4 regions of the Labrenzia sp. THAF35 genome follow, and region 1 is predicted to be linked to each of the others. Evidence: riboswitches for the same ligand, from Rfam matches in the RefSeq annotation. Region 1 holds a riboswitch; each other region holds the start of a gene.
The links. Region 1 has a riboswitch for cobalamin ahead of FIU93_RS30770 (CbtB domain-containing protein). Riboswitches for the same ligand answer to the same signal wherever they lie in the genome.

Region 2: it holds a riboswitch for cobalamin, as region 1 does, so the genes downstream of both, FIU93_RS17165 (hypothetical protein) here and FIU93_RS30770 (CbtB domain-containing protein) in region 1, are expected to answer to the same signal.
Region 3: it holds a riboswitch for cobalamin, as region 1 does, so the genes downstream of both, FIU93_RS16290 (energy-coupling factor ABC transporter permease) here and FIU93_RS30770 (CbtB domain-containing protein) in region 1, are expected to answer to the same signal.
Region 4: it holds a riboswitch for cobalamin, as region 1 does, so the genes downstream of both, cobU (bifunctional adenosylcobinamide kinase/adenosylcobinamide-phosphate guanylyltransferase) here and FIU93_RS30770 (CbtB domain-containing protein) in region 1, are expected to answer to the same signal.

Annotation. Positions count from the first base shown of each region.
Region 1 covers NZ_CP045382.1:114,681-121,902, forward strand. The annotation lists gene mntR (manganese-binding transcriptional regulator MntR) at 1-82, shown strand, start outside; gene FIU93_RS30745 (phosphatase PAP2 family protein) at 452-1,306, shown strand; gene FIU93_RS30750 (M23 family metallopeptidase) at 1,593-3,596, opposite strand; gene FIU93_RS30755 (DUF1636 family protein) at 4,231-4,557, shown strand; gene FIU93_RS30760 (hypothetical protein) at 4,560-5,084, opposite strand; gene FIU93_RS30765 (CbtA family protein) at 5,162-5,860, opposite strand; gene FIU93_RS30770 (CbtB domain-containing protein) at 5,862-6,032, opposite strand; cobalamin riboswitch at 6,065-6,292, opposite strand; gene FIU93_RS30775 (recombinase family protein) at 6,664-7,222, shown strand, end outside.
Region 2 covers NZ_CP045380.1:3,747,508-3,754,729, forward strand. The annotation lists gene FIU93_RS17135 (RidA family protein) at 1-56, opposite strand, end outside; gene FIU93_RS17140 (DUF2798 domain-containing protein) at 74-292, opposite strand; gene FIU93_RS17145 (putative quinol monooxygenase) at 299-607, opposite strand; gene FIU93_RS17150 (LysR family transcriptional regulator) at 707-1,633, shown strand; gene FIU93_RS17155 (hypothetical protein) at 1,638-2,036, opposite strand; gene FIU93_RS17160 (S9 family peptidase) at 2,241-4,325, opposite strand; cobalamin riboswitch at 4,469-4,682, shown strand; gene FIU93_RS17165 (hypothetical protein) at 4,789-5,067, shown strand; gene FIU93_RS17170 (DUF1636 family protein) at 5,057-5,461, shown strand; gene FIU93_RS17175 (ABC transporter ATP-binding protein) at 5,458-6,231, shown strand; gene FIU93_RS17180 (ABC transporter substrate-binding protein) at 6,249-7,184, shown strand.
Region 3 covers NZ_CP045380.1:3,561,835-3,569,056, forward strand. The annotation lists gene FIU93_RS16275 (EAL domain-containing protein) at 191-2,293, shown strand; gene aroQ (gamma subclass chorismate mutase AroQ) at 2,329-2,853, opposite strand; gene FIU93_RS16285 (hypothetical protein) at 2,904-3,137, opposite strand; cobalamin riboswitch at 3,463-3,674, shown strand; gene FIU93_RS16290 (energy-coupling factor ABC transporter permease) at 3,728-4,405, shown strand; gene FIU93_RS16295 (YHS domain-containing (seleno)protein) at 4,496-4,981, opposite strand; gene FIU93_RS16300 (hypothetical protein) at 5,164-5,535, opposite strand; gene FIU93_RS16305 (AraC family transcriptional regulator) at 5,719-6,666, shown strand; gene FIU93_RS16310 (HAD family hydrolase) at 6,673-7,222, opposite strand, start outside.
Region 4 covers NZ_CP045380.1:4,616,397-4,623,618, reverse strand. The annotation lists gene FIU93_RS21230 (SIS domain-containing protein) at 1-772, shown strand, start outside; gene nagA (N-acetylglucosamine-6-phosphate deacetylase) at 769-1,923, shown strand; gene FIU93_RS21220 (cupin-like domain-containing protein) at 1,993-2,901, opposite strand; tRNA gene FIU93_RS21215 (tRNA-Asn) at 3,267-3,342, opposite strand; cobalamin riboswitch at 3,677-3,895, shown strand; gene cobU (bifunctional adenosylcobinamide kinase/adenosylcobinamide-phosphate guanylyltransferase) at 3,928-4,479, shown strand; gene cobW (cobalamin biosynthesis protein CobW) at 4,476-5,609, shown strand; gene cobN (cobaltochelatase subunit CobN) at 5,644-7,222, shown strand, end outside.

The sequences.
Region 1 (7,222 bases):
GGGTATCGAGCATCATGTCAGCGAAGAGACGCTGAAAGTGTTTCAAGATTTCGTGAAAAGAAACGCGCCCGGCACCGACTGAGCACGGCTCGAGTTGGTGGTAACATTTCGTCAAATCAATCTTCTAAACCCAGCAAAGAGCATATTGAGTAGAATGGGACCAACCTGTGCACTCAACGCGAAGCCACAAAACTAATTGGAACCCCGCGGTGGGTCGTGCAGCGACTTACCCTTGATCGGCCAGAAACTCTAATCGCAAGTTGTACAGCTGACGACGCAAGATCAGCTCCAACGCAGAAGGCCAGCGCGAGCAATCGACGTTCGAATGAACCGGATTGAGACATCCAACAACAGGTTGACGGTTAACCCAGAAAGTCCGCTTGAACACATCTCCGGTTTGTTGGAGCGGGCGGCATTTTGACACCTGTGAAACACCTCGGACACCTTCTAGATGCATAGGATCAATCCTCGAAGTTCGATCAAAATACCGGCGATGAAGAACAAAGTACCTATTGAAAACAGCCCAAAGCCGATTCTAAAGAAGCTGACCGACTCCTGTGTTTCACATCCGATGATTTCGATCGGGTTGTATGTCTGTGCCGTGTCGCTGTTTTTCTTTATCTTTCCCGGTGCCGATATTTGGTCGAGCGGATTGTTTTATTCAGAAGTTTTCGGTTTCTGGGCGAAGAACATGGCGTTTCTCAGAGACGTAAGGTATCTCGGCATATTTCTAGTTCAGGTGGTTGCGACTACTTGTGTTGCTGTGTTCGTTCTGAAGTTGCTTATCCCCGATCGTCCACCGCTCATGCCACTCCGCCAACCCTTGTTTCTGCTGTCGACTCTGGTTCTTGGCCCCGGCGTGCTCGTAAATTTGATCTTGAAGGACAATTGGGGTCGCCCGAGACCGCAACATGTGGCTGAGTTCGGCGGAGACCTACCCTATCAAACTGTCTGGAAAGTCACTGACTATTGTGACCGAAACTGTTCTTTCGTCTCTGGAGAAGCGTCTTCCGCCATTTGGTTGACTTCAGTCGCCTTTCTAGTTCCCGCTACGTGGCGCAAAGCGACGCTGCTATTCGTGTTGCCGCTTTGCTTCATCCTGTCATTAAACCGAATCGCATTCGGCGGTCACTTCCTTTCTGACACATTAATTTCCTGGGGCGTAACGCTGCTGCTCAGTTTCGCAGTCTTTCATCTGCTCTTTCAAAGAACGCGGCCAATTGTGAGTGATCGTTCGTTGGACGAATGGATGACCGCTCTTGGAAGATTTATGCAACTGAGTTTTCAAAGACTAAGGCGACGGTAAGCAAAATTTTATTGAATTACCTTTCGTTTCCCAGAGTTTGATCTTATGGGCGCTGATTTCGTGCCGGAGGAGATTTGCAGCCAAAGACTTCCGATATCATGCACTGCGGCACACGACGCGTCAGAAATGTATTTTGAGTCTAGCTAACAAGCACTCAGTAAACGTGTTGCAGTACTGTTGGCGTTACCGGCGGCACGGATCCTAATGGTAACGCACACTTGCGGTGGCCTTAGTGCAATTAAAAGGATCGAAAAACCTCTAAGATAGACCTCTTTGTAGTTCAACATCAGATTGCTTGATTGAACGCTTCCTCATTGTAGTCATGTTGCAAAATTCGAGGCCTACGGGCGTCACGTAATAAGTTGTCGATTGCACTGCGTTCGGACTCAAATCTTTCGCGCATTTCTCTATCGAGCACGCGTCCTTCTGGAAGTCTGGCTCGCATTGGATCCAAAGGTTGGCCATTAGCTAGCATCTCGAAGTGAAGGTGAGGTCCTGTTGAAAGTCCAGTCGAGCCAACATAACCTATGATTTGTCCCTGTTTGACGCGAACACCTTCCTTTATGCCTTTGGCAAATCCGGTCTGATGATTGTAGGTGGTCGTGTACCCATTGGTGTGTCGAAGTTCAGTTCGCTTCCCATAGCCGGAACTCCAACCTGCCTTTATCACGGTACCATCTCCAGCAGCCATGATCGGTGTCCCGCGCGGAGCAGACCAGTCCACTCCCTTATGCATTCTTGAATATTTGTAGACGGGATGCCGACGCATGCCGAAGCCGGATCGGAACTTGCCACCATCAATCGGTTTCCTGAGCAGGAACTTTTTTGCGCTTTGGCCGAACGCATCATAAAAGTCAGTAGCTCCATCGTCAGGCGTCCGGAAACGGTAAAATTCCAGCGTTGTCTTGCCATTGCTCAGCGCAGCAAAGTGGATCTTAGATCCGAAGTTACGGTCATCTCTGGAGTATAGCAGCTCTATGGTAGCACCAGGCCTAATGGAGGCCTTGAAATCGATGCTAAAGGACAACATGCGAACAAGTTCATTTACAACGTTTTTTGGTATGTCTTGCTCAAGTGCAGTTTGATAAAGACTATCGTATAGCGCTGGCGTTGGCCCGCTGTGGGAGACACGATCCGCGTCAGCAAAGGCTGCTGCTGGAAAGGTGCTAGGCGGCCGGGCTTTGATGTAATCGCCGCCGTCTGATTGGGCAACGGTCGCTTCGTGTTTCGTATCGCTATACAGACTGATACGCACGGGCAGCTTTCGCTCCGGATCGTCCTGTGAGGGCGCGTACGCTATTCGGAGTCGTTGTCCGTCTTCAAGTTTGGAGATTCCATACAATCGCTGAAACGCAAGTGTGATCGATGCAGCTTCTACTTCTGGAACCTGCTGATTTAGGAGGGTCCCCGTAAGGTTTTGCCCCTGAGCCACTGGCACAATGCTTTCATCCATTCCGGCTAACCGAATATCGTCATCGCGTTTTGACACGAAAGAAACGTTTTCCGGCGTTATCCGAACCGCATAGCGCTCCAAATCTGGCTGAAGCGCCAAATTGAAGTCGAAACGCCCAGGATCAATCACTGCTTCATAATCCATGTTAGTTGCATCCACCGAACGGGTCCGGATAAATTTGCGAACTTTCAATTCAATTTCCGATTCTGACAACGTCTTGTCCAAATCGAAATCCGTGTTCGATGATGGAAATGGTGTAAGGCTTATACTGACATCATTGGCCAATTTCACACCGTACAGCGAGTCGGCAAGAAGAGAAGTTGCAACTCCCTCGGTTGCCCCTGTCGCTTCTTTCTCCGCACTCCTAGAAAATATGTTCAGCGTACTGAAGGCCGGAATTTGAGATGCAAGCGACGGGTCTTTCTTGGTAGCAAGCGTAGCGCTGATGAAAATATGTGGTTGAGCGCGAATGTTGTCTCTGTCGCCCTCACGGGAGACAATATTCACATCTATTAATTGCTTGCTGGAATATTCAGTCGCCGATCGCAGAAACCTGTCTTCTTTGCTGTAACCGTTGTTCGAGATCGACAACTCATTCAATAAAGCACTCGAGGATTTCGCCCTTTCAACTTCGTATTGGCCATCAAAGGCAGCGAATAGCGCGCCGCCCATCAAGAACAGGGATGTGACGCCAGTGAGTGCTGAACCAGCGAACCAGCGCAGTGAAACCCCTCGTCGGTCCGACATGCCATACACCCCTTCGTAACCAAGCAGCGGCGGTTCTTGACCGAGCTCGATTTTTGAGGACTGGGGGTTTTGGGTAGCGTCAAAGTGCATTGCTATCTTTCGGAAGTTAAGCAACCAATTTGTGGATCGAATTCGTTCGTGCAGCGCGGTGTCATTTGATTGCCATCACCATTCGAACATATCCCGTTTGTTGTTGGTTACATCCGCGAAGAGGCTACCTCTTCGTTCACCAAAGCTCGCAGTTCTGCCTCGCCAAACGAACTAAGGTGACGGCCGTTAACGAAAAACGTGGGTGTCTGGGTTACGTCTAAAACTTCGGCATCGGCGCGGTCCTGATTAATACTCGCTGCTATAATGCATTCTGGGATCTGAGTTCGCGTAGCTTTTGGGTCGTTGCCGGCCTCTTTAGCTACATTGGTCGGGGCACAGAACACTAGCCAGTAAGCGCGCGCAGGCCCGTCGCGGTCCAGCAGAATGGGCAAACCTATAGCCGTTACCTGTTGCCAGGAATTCACGAGATTGCGATTGGGCCATAAGAAGTTCCTGAGTCGGGTTTCCAAACTGGTGAGTTGTTTACACCCTCTAGCCACTTTAGGTTCAAGCGATTTCGCAATTGTCGGAATGAAATTGTTAAACACAGTACGATCTAACTCGCATGACGAATAATGTATTGCTTTGTACGTTTTCGCTATGCTGTGCCACCGCTCCTGTCAAAGGTGACCGAATGAACCGTATTATCGTTTGCAGTACATGCAAATGCGACCCTTCGCCAGATCTTGATGCATTGCGTCGATCGTTGAACGAATCAGGAATGGCGATTGAGGTTACACAGATTGAATGCATGGGGGCCTGTGAACAACCGATTGCGGTGGCGTTTCAGGGGGTTGGTAGAGCGGCATACCTTTTTTCAGGCCTCATCTTTCCAGACGACATTGCTGACATCATCTCGACGGCCCGAAATTTTCTGGCAACGGACAAAGGCTGGATCGAAGACGCCCGACCATGTGGACGTCTCCGTTTCTGCCTCAGAGCGCGCATTCCGGCGCTATAAGCCTATTCCACGTTCACAGTCACCGTAGCCTTAAGCGGTTCCGTCTCGACAGCGAGCATGCGGTGATCGTTGGAATTGAGCGTAACCTCAACCGTCGCATCACCTTTTGGAAGAGTCGGCAGGTGGAGCCATGCACTGTAGTGCCGCGCGACCTTCACGCCATTTACATATACGTGGGCATGGCCCTCGCCCAACACATGATCCGAGCCTGCCCGCTCCGGAGCAAAGCTGAAATTTTCCGTCATGATATGAAGATTGTAGCCGCTAACCGGATCCTTCGAGACACTGATTTTCAAGGACGGTGCATCGGGACCGCCAGGTACAGAGGTAGTCCTGTTGTGGTTGTGGCCAGCGGTTTGGCCGGAATGATTAGTTTTGAGCTCCACTGATGCGGTCTGCATCTGGTGATCGCTGGCTGATGAGTGGTCATGACCGTCAAGAGCGACACCATTGCTTGCGGCAACAACAAAGCCGATGCCTCCGCCAAAGACCAGCCCGATGGCGAAGAGTGCGAGAGAGCGTTCCATGGGGTTTCAGGTTTCCTTAAAAAGAAACCGGGCAAAACGAGATGTTTCGCCCGGTCGGTTATGATTTAGATTCCGGATCAGGCCGCCTGCGTTGCGCCGACCCTCGCCCCCTCGCGCTGCCAGAAAAAACCTGCAAAACAACCAAGCAGAAGCCAGGCTGCCATTCCGACGCCAAAGGCACGGCTGGCAAACATTGCCCCGATCTCGGTCGGAACTGGGCCGGTGAAGGTGTCCGGCTCTGGCGCGCCGATCACGTGTGGTGCCAGCAGCAGCATTGCTGCTGCGCCCCAAGCCATCCAATTGCGGCCGAATGCGATCAGCCACAATCCGGCGCCTGCGGTAAGGACGGTCGCCCACCACCAGATCTGCCGGGCAAAAACATCCGCCGCCGCGACGCCGGGCACTTCGGGAGCTAGGCTGAATCCGGGCGCGAAGTGGAACGCGACGAACCCTGCAACACCCCAAAGCAGGCCGTTGCGACCCGTTATAACCGCACCGCGCATTTCGGCAATTGCCATGCCGGCGAGCAGAATGAAGGCATAACCGGTATAGGTGAGCATCGTGAAGATGACGCTCAGGCCATCGCGCAAAGGATCGATCCCGCCCAGCTCTTGTTGAGCGCTGACTGCCTCGGTTCCGAAATGGACCAATTCCCCCGATTCATAAAGCTCCGCATGGAGAAGGACTGGCTGAACAAAAATAAGCTGTAGCAGGGCCGCGATAAGCCCCGCCGCAGCACCAGCGAACAAGCCGCTGACCAAGAGGCGAGTCAGCATTTTAGTGACACGGGAATCCGGTCGCGTGGCGCACATCGTGTGCTGCGTCGTGCAAAGCGCTCGCCTGCACGTGACCCGTGATCGAAATAATCGCGACACCCAGTACCGCAGCAAAAGCAAGCGATACGATTTTCGTCGCGGAAACGGTGGTTTTTGCAGATTGTGTCGTCATTTTATCCTCTTTGCTGTCACACCCGACAGAAGGGTTTTCAGTGAATGTCTGGCAGGTCTCCTGGCTCGCGGGTCGTGGCGCTTTGCCGGGCCTTCCCCACAACATTCGTTGCAAGTGGCATGTCCGGTCAGCACTCTCCGCATACAGTCGCGGGGGCGGCTTCGGCTCCTGACGCCCTGCATGGGTCCGCCATATCCGAATTCCCTGTTCGTTTCCCAGCACTTTGTGCCGAATGGAAAACCAAACAGGTTTTATTATGGCGCATTTTTTTTGATCGCGAAAGCACAAATCCGACACGTAATTGATGCGTTCGCGATGACATTCAATGCCTGGGAACTTGCACACTGTCGGTGCCGAAGCTCGATTTCAAGCCGGTCGACAGGCGACGGGGAATAATGATGGATCAGACTGTTTTCTCTGTCGGGATATCGAAAAATTCCTGCCGTCCCTGGTCCTTGAAAAGCAACCGCCGGGCCATCTTTCACTCCATACTATGACTGCCGATGACCCATGTCTGTGTCCGAAAACGTCCGATTGCGTACAGGGGCAAAACACCCTGTCCACAAATTACCTTGACATCATTCTGGACAGCTAACTAATTTGAACAGCCTTTTCGGACAGGAATGACGCTATGTCACGCACCTTTGCCTATACCCGCGTGTCAACGACCGGACAGACGACGCAAAACCAGTTAGAAGAAATCCGGGCGGCGGGGTTCCAGGTCGACGACCGCCGGATTGTGACCGAGACTATTTCCGGCAGTGTGCCGATAACGCAGCGTCCGGAATTCGCTCGGCTGGTGGACCGTTTAGAGCCGGGCGACATTCTCATCGTGACGAAACTCGATCGCCTCGGCCGGGATGCGATAGACGTCAGTTCAACAGTAAAGGCATTGGCCGACGAAGGAGTACGGGTATACTGTCTTGCACTTGGCGGTGTCGACCTGGCGAGTTCCGCCGGCACGATGTCCATGAACGTGCTCAATGCCGTTGCCCAGTTCGAGCGGGATTTGCTCATCGAGCGAACGCAGTCAGGCCTAAGACGTGCCAAGTCCGAAGGGAAAGTTCTGGGTCGGCGGCCAAGCCTGACAGACAGCCAAAAGCAAGAGGTGCGGGTTGCGCTGAGTTCCGGCAAAAGCATTTCCGCCATAGCCCGTGCATTTGGTACCAGCCGTCAAACAATCATGCGGG
Region 2 (7,222 bases), on a different replicon from region 1:
GTATAGGGGCCTGCCGGCAGGCCCAGTTCCTCGAAATTCTGTCGGGCAAGAGGCATCGTTTTTCCTTTTCTGATTACGGCAGGCGGGCTGAAAGGAACAGCGTTGCCCTTTGCACGGGCGGGCCAAGAAAGAAGGCGATGACGGCAGCAGCGGGCCAGGCCAGACGGAAGGCATTCATCCATTGCCAGAAGAACCTGTCGCTCCAGCCGAGGTTCAGGAATGTGACCCAGCACGACATCAAGAGCGACAGACCCAGTGACATCAGCAACGTCGCGATCAATCGGTTCTTCATGACTGACTACCTTTTGATCGCTTCGCTGGTGCCGATTTCGCCCAGTTCTTCAATGTAGCTGACCTGTGTCAGGTTCTGCGCGAGATAGGCCTTGGTGTGCGGCATTTCGAAATGGGCGGCCAGGGCGTCCTTGTCAGTCCAGCTTTCCCACAGGGTGAACTTGTCGGGATCCTGCAGGTTCTGCCGGATTTCAAAGAAATTGCAACCGGGTTCGTGTTGGGTTTCAGCCACAAGTCGGCGCAGTTCCGTCTCTGCCCTGGTCCGCTCCGCACCTTGTTGCAGTTCGATACCAGCGCTGATGAAGTAATTGCCCATGAGTGTCTCCGTTGCGTTTAAGGACGAAGACAGATTTATTGATTTCTCTAATCTCAATCTATATCGAATAATGAGAGTTTAAATTTTGAAAATGAAATCATGCTCGACGACATCGCTTTGTTTGTTCATATCGCGCGTAATCGAAGCCTGGCAAAGGCTGCCGCGCATCTCGGATTGCCTGCGGCAACGGTGACCCGGCGCCTGGCGAAGCTGGAGGAAACCATAGGCACGCAGCTGGTCTTCCGCTCCGCGCGGAAGTTCGATCTGACGGTGGCGGGTGAGGCGTATTTCGAGGCCTTTGCCGACCTGGTTCAAAACGCTGAGACGACATTGGACGGGTTAAGCACCGATCTGCACGGTCTTCGGGGAGCGTTGAAGGTGGCGGCGCCTACCAATATTTCCATCGGCATCCTGCAGCCCATGTGGTCGGATTTTCTCAAGACCTATCCGGAGATCCAGCTGACGCTGACGCTCAGCAACGAGAACAAGGATCTGCTGGAACACAGGGTCGATATTGCCCTCCGGGCCGGACCCCAAACCGATGAGCGGCTTTACCAGAAGCGTCTCGGGGTGGTGGCAACGGTTCTCGTTGCGGCGCCTGCTTATCTTGAACAGGCGGGTGCCCCGGAAAGTCCGGACCAGATCGGCCGGCACAAGGTGGTGCGGGTGTCCACGCTTCCGCAATGGCAACTGACAAATCGGGAAACAGGCTGCCGCGAAACCGTGCCTGTCGATGCACGTGTGGTTGTCGATGACATCAGTCTTGCCCGGCAGCTGGCCGGCGACGGTCACGGGCTCGCACTGTTGCCTGTGAGCGAGATTTCCGATGACCTGATTTCAGGCCGCCTCACACCTGTGCTCGCAGACTGGCAAGGGCAGCAACGGGATATCTTTGCGGTATGGCCCACCGGGCGGCTGCTCAACGCCCGGGCGCGCTGCCTGCTTGATTACATGGAACCGTTCATGGCAGCGCTTCCCGTGTTTCAGGGAACTGTCGTCCAGCGTGATCCTGCAAGATCCGCTTGATGTCCTACGCTGTGTAGGGATTGCAGCGGATGTAGCGCGGCTGATCGATGTAGCTGGACATGACCGCAAGCCATGCGTTGCATTCGCCTTGAGTCTTGAAGCAACCGGCCTGGGAGATGATGTATTTCTGGCTGAAATTGAAGACCTTGCCACCGGCAATGCCTTTCCAGCCGCTGCCGGTAAAGGTGCGGCAGTCATAAGCTGTGTTGTAGGTGCTGGGGATGTCCTGCCGGTTCTTGGTGAAGGTGGGGGAGAACAGCAGCGTTTCCACTACGTTGCCGCCGGTCGTGTCATAGGACTGGCATGCGGCAAGGCTCAGCGTGGCGGCCATGACCGGAACCAGGCGCAACCCCTTTTTCAGCCCATCAGCAAGGCGGTGCGGAAGTGTGCGGTAGCAGGTCATCACGGGCTCCAGTGAACAGCATCGGTACGGTCCAGGACCGTTCAATTGATTGATTTGCAACAACTCTCACATGAGCCGAAGACTTGGTCAAAATCAAGTCACGTTCGCTCGGGTGGTACCCGCAAGGGCGTGTGAAAGGAATTTAGGTTCCCGGGCGTGCGAACTGCTCCGCACGCCCGGAAAATCCTCGGGTCTGACGAAGTGTCAGGCCTTGTCGGTCACCAAAAGGGCAAAGGCCTGGGTTTCGGCGACTTCCTTCAGCCGGTCGAAACGGCCGGAAGCGCCGCCATGACCGGCTTCCATGTTGGTTTTCAGCATCAGCAGCTTGTCACCTGTGCCGGTTGCCCGCAGCTTGGCAACCCATTTGGCCGGCTCCCAGTAGGTCACGCGCGGATCGGTCAATCCGCCTACCGCCAGGATGGCCGGATAGGCCTTTGCCTCGACGTTGTCATAGGGCGAGTAGGACGCGATGTAATCGTAGGCTGCCTTGTCCGTGATGGGGTTGCCCCATTCCGGCCATTCCGGCGGCGTGAGCGGCAGCGTGTCGTCCAGCATGGTCGACAGAACGTCGACAAACGGAACTTCGGCAATGATGCCGCCGAATTTTTCCGGTGCCAGATTGGCAATCGCCCCCATCAGCATGCCGCCGGCCGAGCCGCCCTGAGCGACGATACGGTCGTGCGATGTGAAGTTTTCCGCAACAAGATGGTCTGCTGCGGCTATGAAGTCGCTGAAGGTATTCTTCTTGTTCTCGCGCCGCCCATCCTTGTACCAGTGGAAGCCCTTGTCCTTGCCGCCGCGAATATGGGCGATGGCGTAGACGAACCCCCGGTCGACCAGCGACAGGCAGTTGGTGTTGAAGCTCGCCGGAATGGTGATGCCGTAGGAACCATAGCCGTAAAGCAGCAGAGGTGCGGAGCCGTCGAGCCTGGTGTCCTTGCGGTAGAGCACAGACACCGGCACGGTTTCGCTGTCGGCTGCGGGAGCCATCAACCGGCGGGTGACATAATCGTCCGCATCATGGCCGGAAGGCACTTCCTGTTCCTTGCGCAGAACACGCTCGCGGGTCTCGACATTGTAGTCGAAGGTCTGCGATGGCGTTGTCATCGAGGAATAGGTGAAGCGGATCGTGCTCGTGTCGAACTCGTAGCCGCCGCCAAGGCCGAGCGAATAGGCTTCCTCGTCGAAGGCGATGGAGTGCTCGATGTTGTCTGCAAGCCGGCGGATCACGATGCGCGGCAATCCGTCTTCGCGCTCCAGCCGCGTCATGAAGGACTTGTAGACGCAATGCGACAGGATCAGGCATCCTGCCTTGTGAGGCACAAGATCGGACCAGTTTTCGCGGCCGGGATTGCCTTTAGGCGCAGTGACGATCTTGAAGTCCTCGGCGCCGCCTGCGTTGGTCAGGATGTAGAGTGTGTCGCCGTGATCGTCGATGGAATACTCGATACCGGTCTCGCGCTCTGCGACAAGCACCGGTTCGGCGGTCGGGTCGGTGGCCGGGATCATCCAGACTTCGGAGGTCTCGTGATCATGAATGTCGATGACGATCGTGTCGCCCGACTGGGTCTTGCCGACGCCCATGAAGAAGCCGGCATCCTTTTCCTCGTAGACGAGAACGTCGCTCGCCGGATCGGAACCGACTTCGTGACGGAAGAGTTTCGAGGGCCGGTGGTTGGCGTCGAGGCGAACGTAGAAGACATAGCGGCTGTCTTCCGAGAAGACGCCGCCGCCGCCCGTATCCTCGATGGCGTAGTCGAAATCCTTGGCAGACTGGGCGTCGCGCAGCTTCAGTGAATAATATTCCGAGCCCTTGTCGTCATAGGCCCAGGCGATGAGCTTGTGATCCGTCGACTGGCTGACGCCGCCGATCCGGAAATATGTCGTTCCTTCGGCTTCCTTGTCGCCATGGAGAAGAACCGTTTCCGCGCCGCCGTCACGCGGGGTGCGAAAGAAAACCGGTTGCTGGCCGCCGGTTTCATACTTGAGGCCGTAAGCGAAGGGGCCGTCGGGAGCAGGAACCGAGCTGTCGTCTTCCTTGATGCGGCCGCGCATTTCCGCAAAAAGCTTCTCCTGCAGAGCCTTCGTCGGCGCCATCTGCGCTTCGTGATAGGCATTCTCCGCTTCCAGATAGCTGCGGATGTCGGCATCCAGCACGGACGGGTCTTTCATGACCTCCTGCCAGTTGTCCGCCCTCAGCCAGGCGAAATCGTCCTGGCGGGTAATGCCGTGGGTCTCAAGGGTGAGGGGGCGCGCTGCGGCGCGCGGGGGAAGGGCATCCTGTTTCATGGATCGGAGGTAAGATTTTTGAGCCTTGAAGGCAAGGGTCAATACTGCCGAGGCGGCAGGGTGTTTCCGCCTCCTGGCCATCCTGTCGTGCTTTCGGACAAGAGCGGCGACCCGCAAAAGTCTTTGACATTTTTCAGGCGTTCGCGCACTTAGGAAGAGATGGTTCCCGACTCCGAACTCCGGACCGGGATTAAAAGGGAACACGGTGCGACGAGCCCGAAAGGCTGCAAATCCGTGACTGCCCCCGCAACTGTGAGCGGTGAGCAAACCTGAAAGCGCCACTGGGGAGACCCCGGGAAGGATCAGGCAAGCAATGACCCGCAAGTCAGGAGACCTGCCATTTCACCTTAAACCTTAACCCGGGCGGGGTGCCCCGGAGGAGTGAGTGACATGGCCAATCGGCACCTGCCGGCAAAGTTGCACATTCGGTTCCTGACTGCCCCGCGAAATCGCGGAGGGCGATATGAACCGGAAATTTTCTGCTGAATTCTCAAGACTTGCCAACCTCCTGACCGAGGCTGATCCGCTGGCGACGCGCGCAGCACGCGCGATGGTTCCCGATGGGCTTCAAAAATCTGTTGTCAGCAAGAACATGGGTAATGTAATAACATTACATGATGATTGTGCCAAACGTACCCGATCCGGCCGTGCCCTGTGCAACGAGGAAAGCAATGCCTTTGCTTTTCCGCAGCCTCCTGTCGGTTCACTGGCAGAAGCCGTGGAGGCGCGTCATGAGCAATGATCCGCACAAGATATTTGTCTGCACGACCTGTCGTCACAATGGGCAGACTTGCCATCCCGGATATGGGCTGATCTGCAAGCTGAAGAGTGCAATGGCACAGGCAGTGCCTGTCGTTGGAGACGAATTCGAAATCAGTGGAACAGCCGACATGGAGAGCTGTTCGAGACCTTGCACGCTGGCATTCAAGGCCACCGACAAGGCGATCTACCTCTTTGGGGACATTGAGGACGATACGGACATCGACGACCTGGTCGACTACGCCAATCGGTATCGCCAGATTGAAAATGGATGCGAGGTGACCGAGGAAAGCCACGGCAAGCGCTGGAGCGCATCGCAAGGCCGGCTTCCGGCAGCGATGATCGTTTCGGAAGCTGACGGGACGGCGTTCTCATGACGGGGATCGATCTGTTTGTCCGGGAGGTCAGCTGGAAGACGGGGCAGGGCAAAACCATTCTGCATCCGCTCAGCTTCGGTCTGCCTGCCGGTGAGGTTCTTGGAATTGCCGGCGCCAATGGTGCCGGCAAATCCACCCTGTTGCGGCTGCTCTATCGCTTCCTGAAACCGAAAACGGGCGAAATCCTTCTGGATGGCACGGATCTCTGGCACATCAGTGCCAGGGAGGCCGCCAAAACGATCGCCGCCGTGCTTCAGGAGCAGCCGACCGACTTTGCCTTGTCCGTGCGCGAGATCGTCACACTCGGTCGGCGTCCCCATGCAACCGGTATTGCCGGCGCAGGCAAGCGGGACGCCGAGATCGTCGATGACTGTCTCGGGAAAATGGATCTGCTGTCCTATGCAAAAAGAGCCTTCGGCACATTGTCCGGGGGGGAAAGGCAACGGGTGATGGTGGCCCGGGCGCTGGCGCAAGAACCAAGGCTTCTGGTGCTGGATGAGCCGACGAACCATCTGGACATCCGTCATCAGCTCGAGATCGTCGAGCTGATTGCCGATCTGGACATTACCATTGTCACCAGCCTGCACGACCTCAACCTGGCAAGCCGTGTCTGCGACAAGGTCTTGCTGTTGCATGAGGGCCGACTGGTTGCCCAGGGAATGCCGGAGACGGTGCTGACCCCCGGCAACATTGAGCAAGCCTATTCGGTACAGGTCCGTCTGGAGCAACTGTCTGCCAGCCGCGAGCGCTACCTGACCTTCCATCTTTGAATTTCTGGAGACTTAATATGAAAAAAATTGCCCTGGGCCTCGCGCTCACCTTTCTGTCTGTACCGGCAATTGCGCAAACGACGGTGGAAAGCTGCAACCGCACGGTGACCTTCGACACGCCGCCCAAAGCAGCCGTTTCGAATGACGTCAACCTGACCGAGATGATGCTGGTACTTGGCCTGCGCGACCGCATGGTTGGATATACCGGCATTTCAGGCTGGAAGACGCTGGACGCGGAAATGCGTGAGGGCGTTGCCGAACTTCCCGAACTCGCGTCGAAATATCCGAGCAAGGAAGTGCTGATCGGGGCCGACGCCGATTTCTTCTTCGCCGGCTGGAACTACGGCATGAAGGTGGGTGGTGAAGTGACGCCTGAAACGCTGGAGCCGTTCGGCATCAAGGTCTACGAGCTGACCGAATCCTGCATTCATATCGGCGACAAGCCGAAGGCGTCTCTGCAGGATCTCTATAACGACCTCCTCAACCTCGGAAAGATCTTCGGTGTTGAAGACACCGCGCACGATCTTGTTGCGGCCTACAAGCTGGAGCTGGACCGGATCGCGGCAACGGTGCCTGCTGGTGAAGAGCCGCTGCGGGTCTTTGTTTACGACAGCGGCGAGGACAAGCCCTTCACCGCCGGACGATATGCCATGCCGACAGCGCTTATCGAGGCAGCCGGCGGCGTCAACGTGATGGACGATTTTGAAAAGAGCTGGGCGACCGTCGACTGGGAAACCGTGGTGGAAAAAGACCCGGACATGGTCGTGATCGTCAACTACGGCGAAGTGACGGCTGACCAGAAACGCGACTTCATGAAACACAATCCCGCCCTGGCCAATATTGCAGCCGTCAAGAACGACCGTTTTGTCGTGCTGGACTATGTCGAGGCAACCCCGGGGCCGCGGAACCTCAAGGCCATCGGAAAGCTCACCGAAGCGTTCTGGGGAGAGTGAGCCTTGCAGAAGATGCTTCGAACTGCCGTTGCAGGCAG
Region 3 (7,222 bases), on a different replicon from region 1:
GTGCCTAGGAAATTTTGACGAGCAATTTGGCCGGTGTGAAAGAAATAGATGCTCGTAGGTTCAATAGTTCCTGAATAGGGCCGTGTTTCCTCTTTCAGGTTCAGAATTTGTTGAGGCGGCTGCCGAAACACTGCTGGTATCGGGTCGCAGTTCGACCCGGGCAACGCAATGGACCGAAGGGGCTTGTTTCGTGCTCGAAACCGTTCGATCAAGAGGAAACGCGCTGTTCAAGCGCGTCTTTGTGCGGGCAACGCTTTATGGCGTGTTCGGATTGCTGGCTTTTTCGCTGGTTCTGATCGGCATCGATTATCTGACCCAGACGGACAAGATCGAGGAACGCCTTGCTCGGACTGCTCACGACAAGGCGCTGTTTGTCACCAATATTGCGGCGCGCGAAATCGCCAACAAGAACTATGGTGAAGTCGAGCGGCTTTTGAATGCGATTGCGGGCGACAAATACATTATCGCAGCCAAGGCCTATAGCCGCTTCGGTCAGGAGTTCGCCAGCGATTTTACCTCCGCAGAACCCTCCAGCGCCGTGCAGTTCAACGAAGGCGCCCTGAATGTCGCGCAGTCGGGCAAGGCTCAGTATTCGGAAACCGCCGATATGATCGAATACATCCTGCCGGTTTCCCGCAGCGGGGAAGTGGTGGGGTCCGTGCTGGTGCGTATTTCGAAGCACGAGCTTGCGGGCGTTCTGAGGGAAAAGATTGTTCAGGTGGTGTTGATCCTGGCGGTTCTTCTTCTTGCCTTCGTTCCGGTGATTGCTGCGCTGATGTACCGGGCAACGGCAGGTGTCAGCCGCGTGACGCAGGCAGCCAATGAGGCCGCTGCCGGTTACCTCGACTGCAATCTGGAAACTGATGCACCAGGCGAGGTGGGGGACCTGCAAACCGCGTTCCGCGGAATGATGGTCAAGCTGCGCGAGAATATTCTGCGGATCGAGGAACTCGCCTACACCGATCGCATTACCGGTTTGCCCAACAGGGCCAAGCTGGACAATGTCGCGATGACGCTGATCGATCTGCGCCCCAAGGAAACGGGCAGCGTTCTTTACATCGGACTGGACCGCTTCAAACTGATCAACGACATGCACGGACACGCCGTAGGCGACAAGCTGTTGCGGCTGGTCGGCAACCGGTTGGCTGTCCTGGTCGACGAGCTGGCCAAGCCACTGACGTCAAAACCCCCCTGCGTTGCCCGGTTTTCAGGCGACGAATTCGTCGTACTGTTACCCAGCGTCGATGATCTGCAGACGCTTGCCAAGTTGTCCAGAACGATGGTCGAGCGGCTGGGCGGGGCCTACAGAATTGGCCGGCTTTCCCTTTCTCTGACTGTCAGCGCGGGAATCGCGAGATACCCGGAGCACGGTACGACGGCCGAGGAAGTTCTGCGAAACGCCAACATGGCCATGTATGAAGCAAAGGGTGCCGGCAGGGCTCAGTCGATCGCCTACAACGATATCATTCGCGAACGGATGACCGAACGCGAACAGATCCGGCACAGGCTGCAAAGCGCACTGAGAGACCGCACGCTATCCGTTCACTACCAGCCGAAGGTCGACATTTCGTCCGGCAAGATTGTCGGTTCAGAAGCGCTGCTGCGCTGGAACGATGCCGAACTCGGGTCCGTACCGCCCTACAAGTTCATTCCCGTGGCAGAAGAATGCGGTCTGATCGTTCCGATCGGAGAATTCGTGCTGGCATCCGCGCTCTCCGACATGAAATCCCTGCACCGGCAGAACGTCGATGTATCTGTCGCCGTGAACGTTGCGCCGGCGCAGCTGCAGGCAAAGGGATTTACCGGCAGAATGCTCGGGATCATCGGCGAGAGCGGGTTCTCGACGGAGAAGCTGGAACTGGAAGTGACGGAATCGAGTCTTGTCGACTATTCGCAGAACCTTCTCGATCAGATCCTGCCGATCAAGAAAGAAGGCGTCAAATTTGCAATCGACGACTTCGGCACCGGCTATTCCTCGCTGCACAGTCTCGCAAGCATGCCGTTCGACACGCTGAAGATCGACCGGTCCTTCATCATGGACATTGCCAATTGCGAGGATCGCCGGACCATCGTTGAGCTGATCCTGATGCTGGCGAGGCAGCTCAATCTCAACACAGTTTCCGAAGGGGTCGAGACCCAGTTGCAGATGGATTACATCAATCTGTGGGGTGGGACTCTCGGCCAGGGCTACTTGTGGAGCCCGGCAGTGCCGTTCGGCGAGTTCTCGCGAATGGTCATGAAGCGGGAAGAAGAGGCGAATGCGGCCGAGCCCTGGAGGCAGGCAGCCTCCTGAACTCCGATGAGGGATGTCCTGATGGCTGTATGTGCCTAGTCGTGTACGTCGACCAGACCTTCAAACAGAGCGCTCTTTGATCCGTCGGACAGGCATTCCACGGTCAGCGCCTCCGTGAAGGCCTGCTGGTCAGAGGCTTCGACGGGGCTTTCTGCGAGTAGCGTCAGGATCTCGTTGCCGAGACGCAACAGCTCCGGACGGACATCCTTGATCAGGTCGGGTACGTTCTGCGGACGAGCTTCGCCGCTCTCCCAGCGTTCGATCCAGCAGGTTTGAATGTCCTTGGCCGCATCGATCTGCGCCTGGAAAAACAAGGTGACATTGTCAGCCGACAGGCCGTTTTCGACTGCCTTTTCGCGGGCAGCATCCAGCACCACCTTTTCCCTCGGCAGATCCTCGACAGGTTTGTCGTTATCCGCTTTCCAGGCTGCAACCGACTGCATGAACGACAGACGTTCGTTGATGGCGCCGAACAGCTTGTCAGGTGCCGCCCAGCCAGGAGTGACGGTGGCAGCAAGGAGGGATACCGCAAGAGCGGTCAGGGGAATCGATTTCAACATGGCCGAAGACTTTCACAGGTCACCGCCTGCGGCAAGTCTTTGGTTGTGGTCTACTTCTTTTCAACCGAGCGGCTGATCTCGGTGATCACGCCGAATGCGACGGCGGCCATGATCTTCAATAGTCCGCTGTCGAGCGCCTGTTCGCGTGTCAGATTGCCAAGGAAAAAACCCGGTCTTGGTTCAGTGACTGCACCAAGAGTAACGCCGGCCAGAAGTGCCAGCTGAATGCAGCCAAGGAAAAAGACGACACCAGCGATAAGCGTTCCCAATTTGGTAAAGGGCATTGCAAACTCTCATGATGTGCTTTGTATGCGAGTGAGGTTATCTTTCGTTAGGGTTTCTGCAAGTAAAAATCACAATTACCCTAAATACAGAAAAGTTTAATAAACAATGGTTTTGATTTTCATCTTTGATTTGGGTGCTTCAAATGTCATGTTTTTCAGGTGGCTGACGCAATTCCCTGAAGAAGTATTTTGAGATCTGAAGCTTGTTGGTAGTGCTAATTCGGCTGATTTCGGTGGTGGTCTTCAGACGGCAAAATTTCGGTGCAATGTCGCATTCAGACCGAATATGGCGAAAATTCGCTTGCAGAATATCGCCAATCCTTGCAAATCTAGACGATGCGATGGTTTCGCCCGAACAAGCGTAAGGGCGGATGAAATGGGAACACGGTGAGGCGTACCCAACAGGGACCAATACCGTGGCTGCCCCCGCAACTGTATGCGACGAGCAAAGCCCTTCAAGCCACTGGAGCGATCCGGGAAGGCGGGCAGCGCAGAGACTCGCGAGCCAGGAAACCTGCCATCCAGCGGTCCCATCGGGGCCGGTTCACACCATCTGCTCGCGCACGGAGGGTGCGCAAAGGAGAAATGACATGCATATCGAACCGGGCATCGTCGACGGTGCCAAAATCGTACTCAGCTACGGTACCGCGGCTGCTTCCTTCGGCCTTCTGGGCAAAATGGCTCTCGACACGATCCGCAAAAGCGGCGTTCTCAGCCTTGCCGTCCGCTCCGTCATCACGACGGTTGCCGTGTTCTGCTTCTTCGAAATCCTGCCGCATTACCCAGTTGGTGTTTCCGAAGTTCACTTTATCCTGGGCTCCACCCTGTTCCTGATGTTCGGCGCAGGTCCGGCAGCAATCGGCCTTGCTGCAGGCCTTCTGCTTCAGGGGACGCTGGTTGCTCCTTTCGACCTGCCGCAGTACGGCATCAACGTCACCACGCTGCTTGTGCCGCTGTGGGCTGTCAGCATGCTGGCAAACCGCATCATTCCGGAAAAGACAGCCTATGTTGACGTTTCCTACGTTCAGGCACTGGCTCTTTCCACCACGTTCCAGGCCGGTATCGTTGGCTGGGTTGCTTTCTGGGCATTCTACGGCCAGGGCTTCGGTGCCGAGAACATGGCTTCCGTCGGTTCCTTCGGCTTTGCCTACATGCTGGTGATCCTGGGCGAGCCGCTGGCCGACCTGGCTGTTCTGGCCGCTGCCAAGACATTGGCGCCGCTGACCCGGAACCTTGCTTTCGAAAATCGGCTGCACAACGCGGCTTAAGTCTTCGGGCTTTTACCGAAATCAAGTCACGAAGGGCGGCCCTGGGGCCGCCCTTTTTGTTTGTCGTTCCCACGCCTTGACAACGAACAATCAGAGCTTCGTTGCCTCGGTGGAGCGGATCTTCTTCCAGTTGGCTTCCGCCTTGGTGATCGTGCCGGACTGGTCTTTCTGGAACTCGCGGAAGATGGCCTCGTTCAGGAACAGGTAAAGCTTGCCGTCCACAACGGCCGCGAACTGCGGATCGCCGTCGAACTTCTTGCCGACTGAAACACCGAAGGTGCAGAAGCCGCCGTTTTGCGGCAGGTACTGATCCGGATGCGCGGTGAAGGCATCCATGGCTTCCTGGGATGCGAAGTAATAGGCAACACCGTCGTGGACGGCCGTATATTGCGCGGTTCCGTCAATGCGGTTGCCCAGGCTGACAAAGGCCACGGGATCGACACCATGAAGACCGAGCGGGCTGCCGGCGGCCGTCAGGCCACTGGAGGTGTTGTATTCGTCCGCGGCCATTGCCGGGGCAGAGAGAGCGGCAAGAGACAGCAGCGTTGCGGCAATGGCGGATTTCATTAAGGACATGTTCTACTCCTGAAAGGGTATGAAGGTTGAAGGCCGGATTTGCTCCGGTGCCTCTACCTTGCGTCCGAAGCTCAGGCGTCTCCATGTTCGCAAGTTCCCGAGGATTTGCAGATCGTCCGGATTGCAGTTCAAAAAAAGACACCGGCGTGAGGGCCGGTGTCATTGTGCGTGGACGGGGGCTGTCAAGCGGCCTGCGCAACCGTTTCCTGCGGTTTGGCAAGGCTGACCACTGTCAGGACGGCAATGGCGTTGACCAGGTAATAGGCGAAGTCGAGGCCGGTAAAGCCAAGTGCGAAGGGAGCTGCCAGGAACACGATGCCGACGGCAAAATCGACCGCCAGATGAACCGAATAGGGCAGAATGCGGATGATGCCGGTCTGGTGATCCGTCAGGATCGTCAGGGCCAGGGCCGCAAAGCCTGTCAGGAAGGATAGCCAGAAGGCGATCGGGTTGGATTGGCCGAGATCAAGGAATACGGGCAGGGCAATAAGGCCGATCGCGACGGGATAATCGAGATAGGCGTGCATGGTCTTGGTGACGAAGCGAACAGACATCTTTCAAGTGCTCCAGGTTGGTTTCCTGCGGGCGGATTGCCCACGAGCCCAAAGATGTTGGTCGACTTCAGTTCTATCCATGCACGAAAGTCCCTGAAAATTGACCGATCGTCCGGGAGCCTTGCGCTTTGCGGTGTTGAGGCAAAAATGCGGGAATGAGACTTCAACCGGAACCGGCCTTTCATGAAACATGACGCCCTGACCCAGATCCTGGATGCCTTGAAGCTACGGGGATCCGTCTATTTCCATACCTGTTTTTCGCCGCCCTGGGCCGTGCGGGTGCCGGCCTTCGGCAATGTCGCGCGGTTTCACATGGCAATGCGTGGTGGCTGCTGGCTCGCGGTAGACGGTGTTGACAAGCCGATCCGCCTTGCGACCGGTGACCTGGCCGTCATTCCGCACGGGGCCGCTCATATCCTGAGCGATGAACCGGGCCGTCCCGCCGCCGAAGTGGACGAGGTCGTGCGGCAATCCGGTTATACGGGGGAAGGTGCGCTCTATTACGGCGGTCCGGACGAGGAACTGGCCTGTAAACTGTTCTGTGGCCATTTCGAATTCGAGGAAGGCTCGGTCCATCCGCTGCTCGATGCCTTGCCATCGGTCATTCATCTGCCCAACACACAGACGATGAACGCCTTCTGGCTGGAAGCAGTGATGCGTTTTGTTGCCAGCGAGGTGCGCGCCGGGCAGCCGGGGTCCGAGGCGATCATCCACCGGTTGACGGAGATCATCTTCATCCAGGTGGTGCGAACGTTCGTCGACAGGGAGGGGGACAGGGCCGGATGCCTGGCGGCGGTGCTCAACCCGAAGCTCGGGCGCAGCATGTCCAAGATCCATCTGGCGCCGGAAAAGCCCTGGACGGTGGAGAGCCTTGCCCGGGAAGCCGGCATGTCCCGGACGGTTTTTGCGGACAGGTTTACGAACCTCGTCGGCATGACGCCGCTGGCCTATGTCACCCACTGGCGCATGGAACGGGCACGGCGCGACATTCGGGAGACGGATCTGCCCCTGATCGATATTGCAGAAAATATCGGCTACAGCTCGGAAGCCGCCTTCAACCGGGCCTTCAAGCGTCAATTCAACCAGACACCCGGACAGGTGCGACGGCAAGGCGCGGCGGTGCCGGCCTGATGTGAATCAGTTGGCGGCCAGATAGGCCGGCAGATCGGCAACGCTCTCCAGAACGGCATCCGCCAGGGTTTCCAGGTCGTGGCGCGCGCTTGTGCCCGTCAGGACACCGATACAAAGTCCGGCGCCCGCCGAACGGGCCATTTCCAGATCATGCGTGTTGTCACCGACAACGGCGATCCGGTCCAGTGCAAGACCTGTTGCCTCGGCAAAGCCGCGAACCATGCCCGGTTCCGGCTTCGGGCCAAAACCCGTGTCGTAACCCGTGACGAAGGCAAAACGGGGCGCAAGCCCGGTGCCGGCGAGAAAGGCCCTTATGGCCGCTTCGCTGTCGCTGCTGGCAACACCCAAAGTGAACCCGGTTCCGCTCAAGGTCTCCACAGCTTCCGGAATGCCAGCAAGGGGCGCAGCATCATGCATGCAGCCGATGAACACCCGGTCGAGGTCTGCGGTCAGCGGGCCTTCCTGAAAATCGGCACCGCAGGCAATCCAGGCAGCCGCAATTTCCGCAGAGTTGCCGGCTGCAAGCAGAGACCCGGCCGCGGACTTTCCGGTCACC
Region 4 (7,222 bases), on a different replicon from region 1:
CAAGCTGGGTCAGGCTCTTGTGATTGCAATTTCCCAGTCCGGCGCCAGCCCGGACAGTCTCTCGGTTGTGGAAAGTGCAACCGAGCAGGGGGCTTTCACGGTAGGGTTTACCAACACGTCGGGAAGTGAACTGGCAAAGCTTTCCAGCGCCGCGATCGATATTTGCGCAGGTCCTGAGCGCAGCGTCGCCGCGACCAAGACCTTCGTCAATTCCGTCTTGGCGGGCTTGCTGCTTTTGGCGGAAATCGGAGCTGACAAGGAACTGCTCGATGCGTTGGCTGCCTTGCCGGAGCATTTTGAAAAAGCAATCGACAAGGACTGGCGCGCGCTTGCCAAGCCGATCGAGCAGCGGGGTTCGCTTTATGTCATTGGACGCGGACCTGGTCTGGCAATCGCAAATGAAGCTGCGCTGAAATTCAAGGAAACCTGCCAGATCCATGCGGAGGCTTATTCGTCCGCCGAGGTAATGCACGGTCCTGTCTCGATCGTCGAAAACGGATACCCGATCCTGGCACTTGGCGTGCGCGATGCAGCCGAAGAGGGGCTAGCCCAGGCTGCGGATCGCATGGTGGACCAGGGTGGAAGTGTTTTTGCAACGACCGACAAGGTGGAGCGGGCAGAAAAGCTGGCGTTCCAGGCAACCGGGCATCCATTGACCGACGCCTTGGTGCAGATTGTTTCTTTCTACGCCTTCATCGAATGGTTTGCACGGCAGCGCGGGTTCAATCCGGACGTTCCCAAGCACCTGAAGAAAGTCACCCAGACCGTATGACCTCCACAACCGCCTATCTCTGCAGCCGGGTTTTCGATGGTGAGAAAATCCATGCGAATGCTGCCCTGCTTGTCGAAGATGGCAAGGTGGCTGGCCTTCTTTCGGCCGATCAGGTGCCCGTTGGCGTAGAGACTGTCGATCTTGGTGACGGCATTCTCGCGCCGGGATTGATCGATCTGCAGGTCAATGGCGGCGGCGGCTTGATGCTGGGGGATGCGGAAACAGTCGACGATATCGAACGTATTTGCGCCGCCCATGTCAGCCTCGGTACAACAGCCCTGACACCGACTTTGATCACGGACACGCCCGAGGTGACGCGAAAAGTCGTTGATCTGGGAATTGCCGCCTGGTCGCGGGGTGTGAAGGGGTTTCACGGTCTGCATCTCGAAGGGCCGCATCTGTTCGCGGGGCGCAAGGGGGCGCATGACCCGAATCTGATCCGGCCTTTGAACCGCGAAGATATGGCGCTTTACCAGCGCGCGGCGCGGGAATTGCCAAGCCTCATCATGACTGTTGCACCGGAAACGGTGCCGCCAGAACAGATGCGGGAATTGGCTGACGCGGGAATTCACATCAGTCTTGGCCACAGCGGAGCAACATACCGGCAGTGCAAGACAGCGGCTGAAGCGGGTGCTTCGATGGTCACCCATCTTTTTAACGCCATGAGCCCGTTGCAACACCGCGAGCCCGGCCTTGTGGGCGCCGCGCTCGATCTGGGCGCGCTCAACGTGGGCATCATTGCTGATGGTGTCCATGTCGACCCGGTCGCGATGCGGGTTGCGCTCAAGTCAAAGACTGGCCCGGGCAGGATCTTTATCGTTACCGACGCCATGTCCCAGACCGGCACCCATGTTACGTCCTTCTTTCTCGGAGGTCGGGAAATCTTTCGCCGCGATGGCACATTGACCCTCGAAGACGGCACGCTTGCCGGCGCCGATATAGATTTGCCGGCGTCCTTGAAGTTTCTCACCGGCACACTCGAGCTTCCGGTTGAAGCTGCTCTTGCAATGGCGACCAGTGATCCTGCGGACATTCTCGGGCGCCCGCTCGGTCGTTTCGAAGAAGGCTATCCGGCTGACTTCGTACAGCTTGGCAATGCCTATGAGGTCGAGGGCGTATGGATTGCGGGAGAGCAATTCTCAAATACGTAGCCCGGCATATACGCTGGTAGTCTACATACCGCGCCGAACTTGTGGGATTGGTGGCTGCGCGTTCGCCGGTTAGGTCTTGTCGACCTTTTTCAGCGTTGAGCGAACGTTTGGAAGTGTCAGCAGCGTATTCGGTATTTGCAGCAATTCCTTGAAGAAGCGGCTGACCAATGCTCCGCGGCTTGGCGTATAGGGCGATGAAATGAACGATTTCAGACCCCAGCCAATACCGCCAACATTTGGAAGGGCGCGGATAGCGGTTTCGTAACAGCGCCGAACCAGCGCGGAATCACTGTTCTTGAATGAATGCAGCAGGCCGCACCGCTCCATGTCACGCTTGAATTCCTTTGAGATGACCGAAGTTTCGCGTTTCGTGAAAGTCCAATTGATGTTGATGTTCTCGTCTTCCTTGGCAACCACCCGGTGGTACCAATGTGGCGGCAGATAGAGAAGATCGCCTTCCTCCAGATCGAATTTGTAGAACCGCTTGTTCCTCAGCAATCGCTCTTCGTCTTTCAGTAGAGAGAAGTTGGTGAACGGGTAGCACGGTAGCGGTGTTTCGGGCGAAACCAGTACCCATTCCTTACGGCCCTTCACCTGAACTGTGATGACATTCTCGGCGTTGGTATCGTAGTGGAACTCTGTCCGGTTGTTCCTGCTGTTGATCCAGAACCTCCAGGCAACGGAATCTTGCATTATCCGATCGGACGCGAGGATCTCCTTCAGGAAATCCGGCATCTCGATATCTTGTTCGAGTACGGGGGAGCGGCTGACGAAAAAGACACCTCTGTCGCGGACCTTTGGCAGTGTATGGAGTTCTGCTCGTAATCGGCCGGATTGCCACCTTTCCCGCGCGGGCCAGTTTTTCGCTAGTCCCTTTATCAGCAGGGGCTGTTCCTTGTCGCAGTAGGCTTCAAGAAATTCGGCATAACCTGGTGCTGCGGTTACGGTGGCAATGGTGTGTGTGTTGTCGCCGCTCATAAAAGGTACCACGCATTTGAAGATTTGCGGGTTCAGGGGTGCTGGATTTAGCTGCGATTTTCCATGATGCTCCCTTTGGAGAAATCACGATAGGAGCAACCTGGAGCTTTATCAAGAAGCGCTATTCAAAGACGCAGAGCCACTGGAGGCGCGATCTTCGTTAAAAACGTAGCCAGGAAATGTTGTTTAGGAAGATGATACGGAACGTTACTGCTGCGAAAGACGCGTTCGCATCAAATGGCTGTCGATTTTTGAGGCGGTGCAGATTGTTGCAAGATCAAACGTGAATAAGATCAATCCGGACACTGAACAGTGTTCCAGTCTTCAGAAACGCAGCATTCGGGAGGATTAGGAAGAGGTGGTGATGGCTCCCCAGGCCGGACTCGAACCAGCGACCCAGCGATTAACAGTCGCTTGCTCTACCAACTGAGCTACTGGGGATCACCACGCTCGGGGCCAGCGCGTTGCCGCCCCGTCGATGGAGATGCGTATATCAAAGGCTTGATCCGTTTGCCAAGCCCCCGAGGGCGTTTTTTTCATCAAGCCGTCATTTTTTTGATCTCGGTGTGGAAAACTCGATATATTTCAGATGGCTAGGCGTTCTGTCGAGCTTGGAAAACCCTACGTTTCGCGACGATTGGAACACCCCGGGCAGGCTAAATCCGCTGTGCCTTTTTCTGACTTTGTCGCAAGAAGGCGTCCTTGTTGACTGCCTGGCCGATTTTCAAGGTTAGTCGTCAGCGACTTTCTGCTGCTTGTGTCGGCCTCAAGATACGTTTAGGAAGAAACCGACGGTTCCGGAAAAGGCCTTGCCTGATCCGGATGAAACGGGAATCCGGTGCGGTCTTTTTCAAGTCCAGATCCGGAGCTGCCCCCGCAACTGTGAGCGGTGAGTGGCTGTACGAAAACCACTGGCGTCCTGATGGGGCCGGGAAGGGGTACAGACCGCGCTGAGCCGCAAGCCAGGAGACCGGCCGTCACATTGTCAACCCTATGGCGCTGTCGGGCGGACGGCTGGGAGAAGGAATGACGCATTCAAACGGCGAGAGGACGACGCTGGTCCTCGGCGGCGCCCGCTCCGGAAAAAGCCGGTTCGCGGAAAAGCTTGTCCATGAAACCGGTCTGCAAAAAATCTATATCGCGACTGGTGCTGCCCACGACGATGAAATGGCCAGCCGGATCGCCGCTCATAAAGATCAACGCGGCCCGTCCTGGCTCACCGTGGAAGAACAGCTCGAACTTGCAGCGGTGCTTGAAAACGAATGCAGGCAAGACCGGGTGGTTCTTGTTGACTGCCTGACCCTGTGGCTGTCGAACCTGCTGTTTGCAGACAAGGACATCCCCGCCGAAACGGCACGACTTTGCGCGGTTCTGAAGGAACTTCAGGGGCCGTGCGTTTTCGTTTCCAACGAAGTTGGTATGGGGATCGTGCCGGAGAACCGTCTGTCGAGGTCGTTCCGCGATGTGCAGGGACGACTGAACCAGGATATGGCGCATAGGTGCCAACAGGTCGTCTTCGTTGCTGCGGGCCTGCCGATACTTTTGAAACCCACATCACAACCGGATATCAAATTATGACCACTTCATCCCTGCAGCCGGGCGCAAAAATTCCGGCAACGATCGTCACTGGGTTTCTCGGAGCAGGCAAGACCACGCTGATCCGCAATTTGCTTACCAACGCCAATGGCAAACGCATTGCCCTTATTGTCAATGAGTTTGGGGACATGGGCTTCGACGGTTCCCTGGTGAATGGATGCGCTGATCCCGATTGCGCCGCGGAAGAGGTGGTTGAGCTTACCAATGGCTGCATATGTTGCACCGTTGCCGACGATTTCCTGCCAACCATGGAAATGCTGCTCGCGCGGGACAATCCGCCGGAGCATATTGTTATCGAAACCTCTGGCCTGGCTTTGCCGCAGCCGCTCGTTCGGGCCTTCTCCTGGCCGAGCGTCAAGCCGAAGGTAACGGTAGATGGTGTTGTCACGGTGCTGGATGCTGCTGCACTCGCCGAAGGCCGGATCGCACTTGATGAAGATGCACTTGCCGCGCAGCGTGCCGCCGACGAGGCGCTTGATCATGACAGTCCTGTTGAAGAACTCTTCCACGACCAATTGCGTTGCGCAGACCTCGTCGTTCTGAACAAGGCTGATCTCGTCTCCGAAGACGCTTTGAAGCATGTGCATGAGAAGATCGCCGCCGATGTTCGTCCGGCGGTTCACGTGGTGACATCCGAAAAAGGCACGCTTCCGATTGAAGTTCTGCTCGGCAGAGGCTCTGCTGCCGAGGACGATATGGCTGATCGGCACGAGCATCATCACCATCATGATGACCACGACCACGACCACGACCATGACCATGACCACGATGATGATGATCATGATCATCACCATGACGACCATCATCACGATCATCACCATCACGATGATTTTGAAAGTCACGTGCTGGCAGTCTCGTCTTTCGCCAGCCTGAAAGATGCAGAGGCAAAGGTTCTGGAAGCCATGGCGCAAAAAGGCGTCCTGCGCATCAAGGGGGCCGTAAAAATCGAGGGCAAGGCAGCACCTGCAATGGTTCAAGCTGTCGGACCGCGTGTCGAAACCTGGTTCGCCGCCGGCGCCGAGAGCAGTGGCAGACTGGTCGTGATCGGTTTGAAGGGCCTCGACCTGACTGCGGTTCGCGGCCTGCTGGGTGAATTGACGGCTGCTGCCTGACACGCTGGATAGAAGCTGGAAATAAAGACCAAGCATGCACATTCTCGCCAGCCAGACGCGCCGGATCGATGACGGTGGGGACGCGGTCGACCTCGGCCAGTCTCCAGCCGACATTCTGTTCCTGTCCGCTGCAGACACCGAACTGGGAAGCTTTGCCGCTGCGCAATCACGGCTTGGAACAGGCCGGGCAGGCCTGCGGCTCGCCAATCTCATGGCCTTGTCGCATCCCTATTCGGTGGATCTTTATGCCGAACAGACCGTCCGTGGGTCTCGGCTGATCGTTCTGCGAATTCTGGGTGGAGTGGAGTACTGGCGCTACGGCCTGGAAAGGTTTGAAGAAGAAGTCCGCGCGAATGGCATCGATCTGATTGTCATTCCGGGCGACGACAAGTGGGACGAAGAACTGACGTCTCGCTCCACCCGATCACCAGCTGAAGTGCATCGCTTCTGGCGATATTGTGTGGAAGGCGGCGCGGAGAATTACGCCAATGCCTTGAGATATGCAGCGCACCTGATCGGAAAGGGAGAAGAGCCCGCGCATCCGGTGCCTCTTCCTCGCGCGGGTATCTATCTTGCTGGCAAGGCCGCCCCGGATATAGCGCAACTGAAGGCCTCCTGGCGGGATCCTGAAAGACCTGTTGCAGCGATCACTTTCTACCGCGCTCTGGTGCAAGGTGCCCAAACCGCACCACTGGATGCGTTGATCGCTGCTCTCGACAAAGCCGGCGTAAATGCACTGCCGATCTATGTTTCCAGCCTGAAGGAAGCGGAATCCGTCGCCGTTCTGGAAAGCCTTTTCGATGAGGCACCGCCTGATGTCGTGTTGAACGGTACTGCCTTCGCCGTCTCGAAGGCCGGAGCAGCCCATCAGCCGACACCGCTCGATCGACCCGGCAAACCCGTGTTGCAGGTCGTCTTTTCGTCTTCGTCCAAAGAGGGCTGGGAAGACAGCGATCAGGGCTTGTCGATACGTGACCTCGCCATGCATGTCGTTTTGCCGGAGATTGACGGCCGGATCTTGACCCGTGCTGTCTCCTTCAAGGAAGAAGGGGTCTTCGATGAGGCCACCCAGTCGACGCCGGTTACCTTTACGCCTGTTCCGGATCGGATCATGTTTACCGCGGCGCTTGCGGCCGCCTGGGGGAAACTCGGCCGGAAACCGGCCGCAGCCAAGAAGTCGGCCCTTATCCTGGCAAACTATCCGAACCGGGACGGGCGTCTTGCCAACGGCGTAGGGCTCGACACGCCTGCGTCATGCGTTCATTTGCTCAAGGTCATGGCCGCCGCGGGCTATGACGCCGGCAAGGTTCCAGCAAGCTCCGCCGATCTGATGGAAATCCTGACTTCGGGCGTAACCAATGCCCTGGAGGGCCGATCAGCCAAGGAAGAATATCAGGCCTTGTCGCTTCAGGACTACGAGCGCTCCTTCGACCAGTTGCCCGACGTTGTTCGGTCAGCAGTTGTTGATCGTTGGGGAGCACCGTCGGACGATCCTCATGTAACGGATGGCCATTTCCGCCTGGCCCTGCACCGGTTCGGCAATCAGGTGGTCGGTATTCAGCCGGCGCGTGGCTACAACATCGATCCGAAGGAAACCTACCACGATCCGGCAT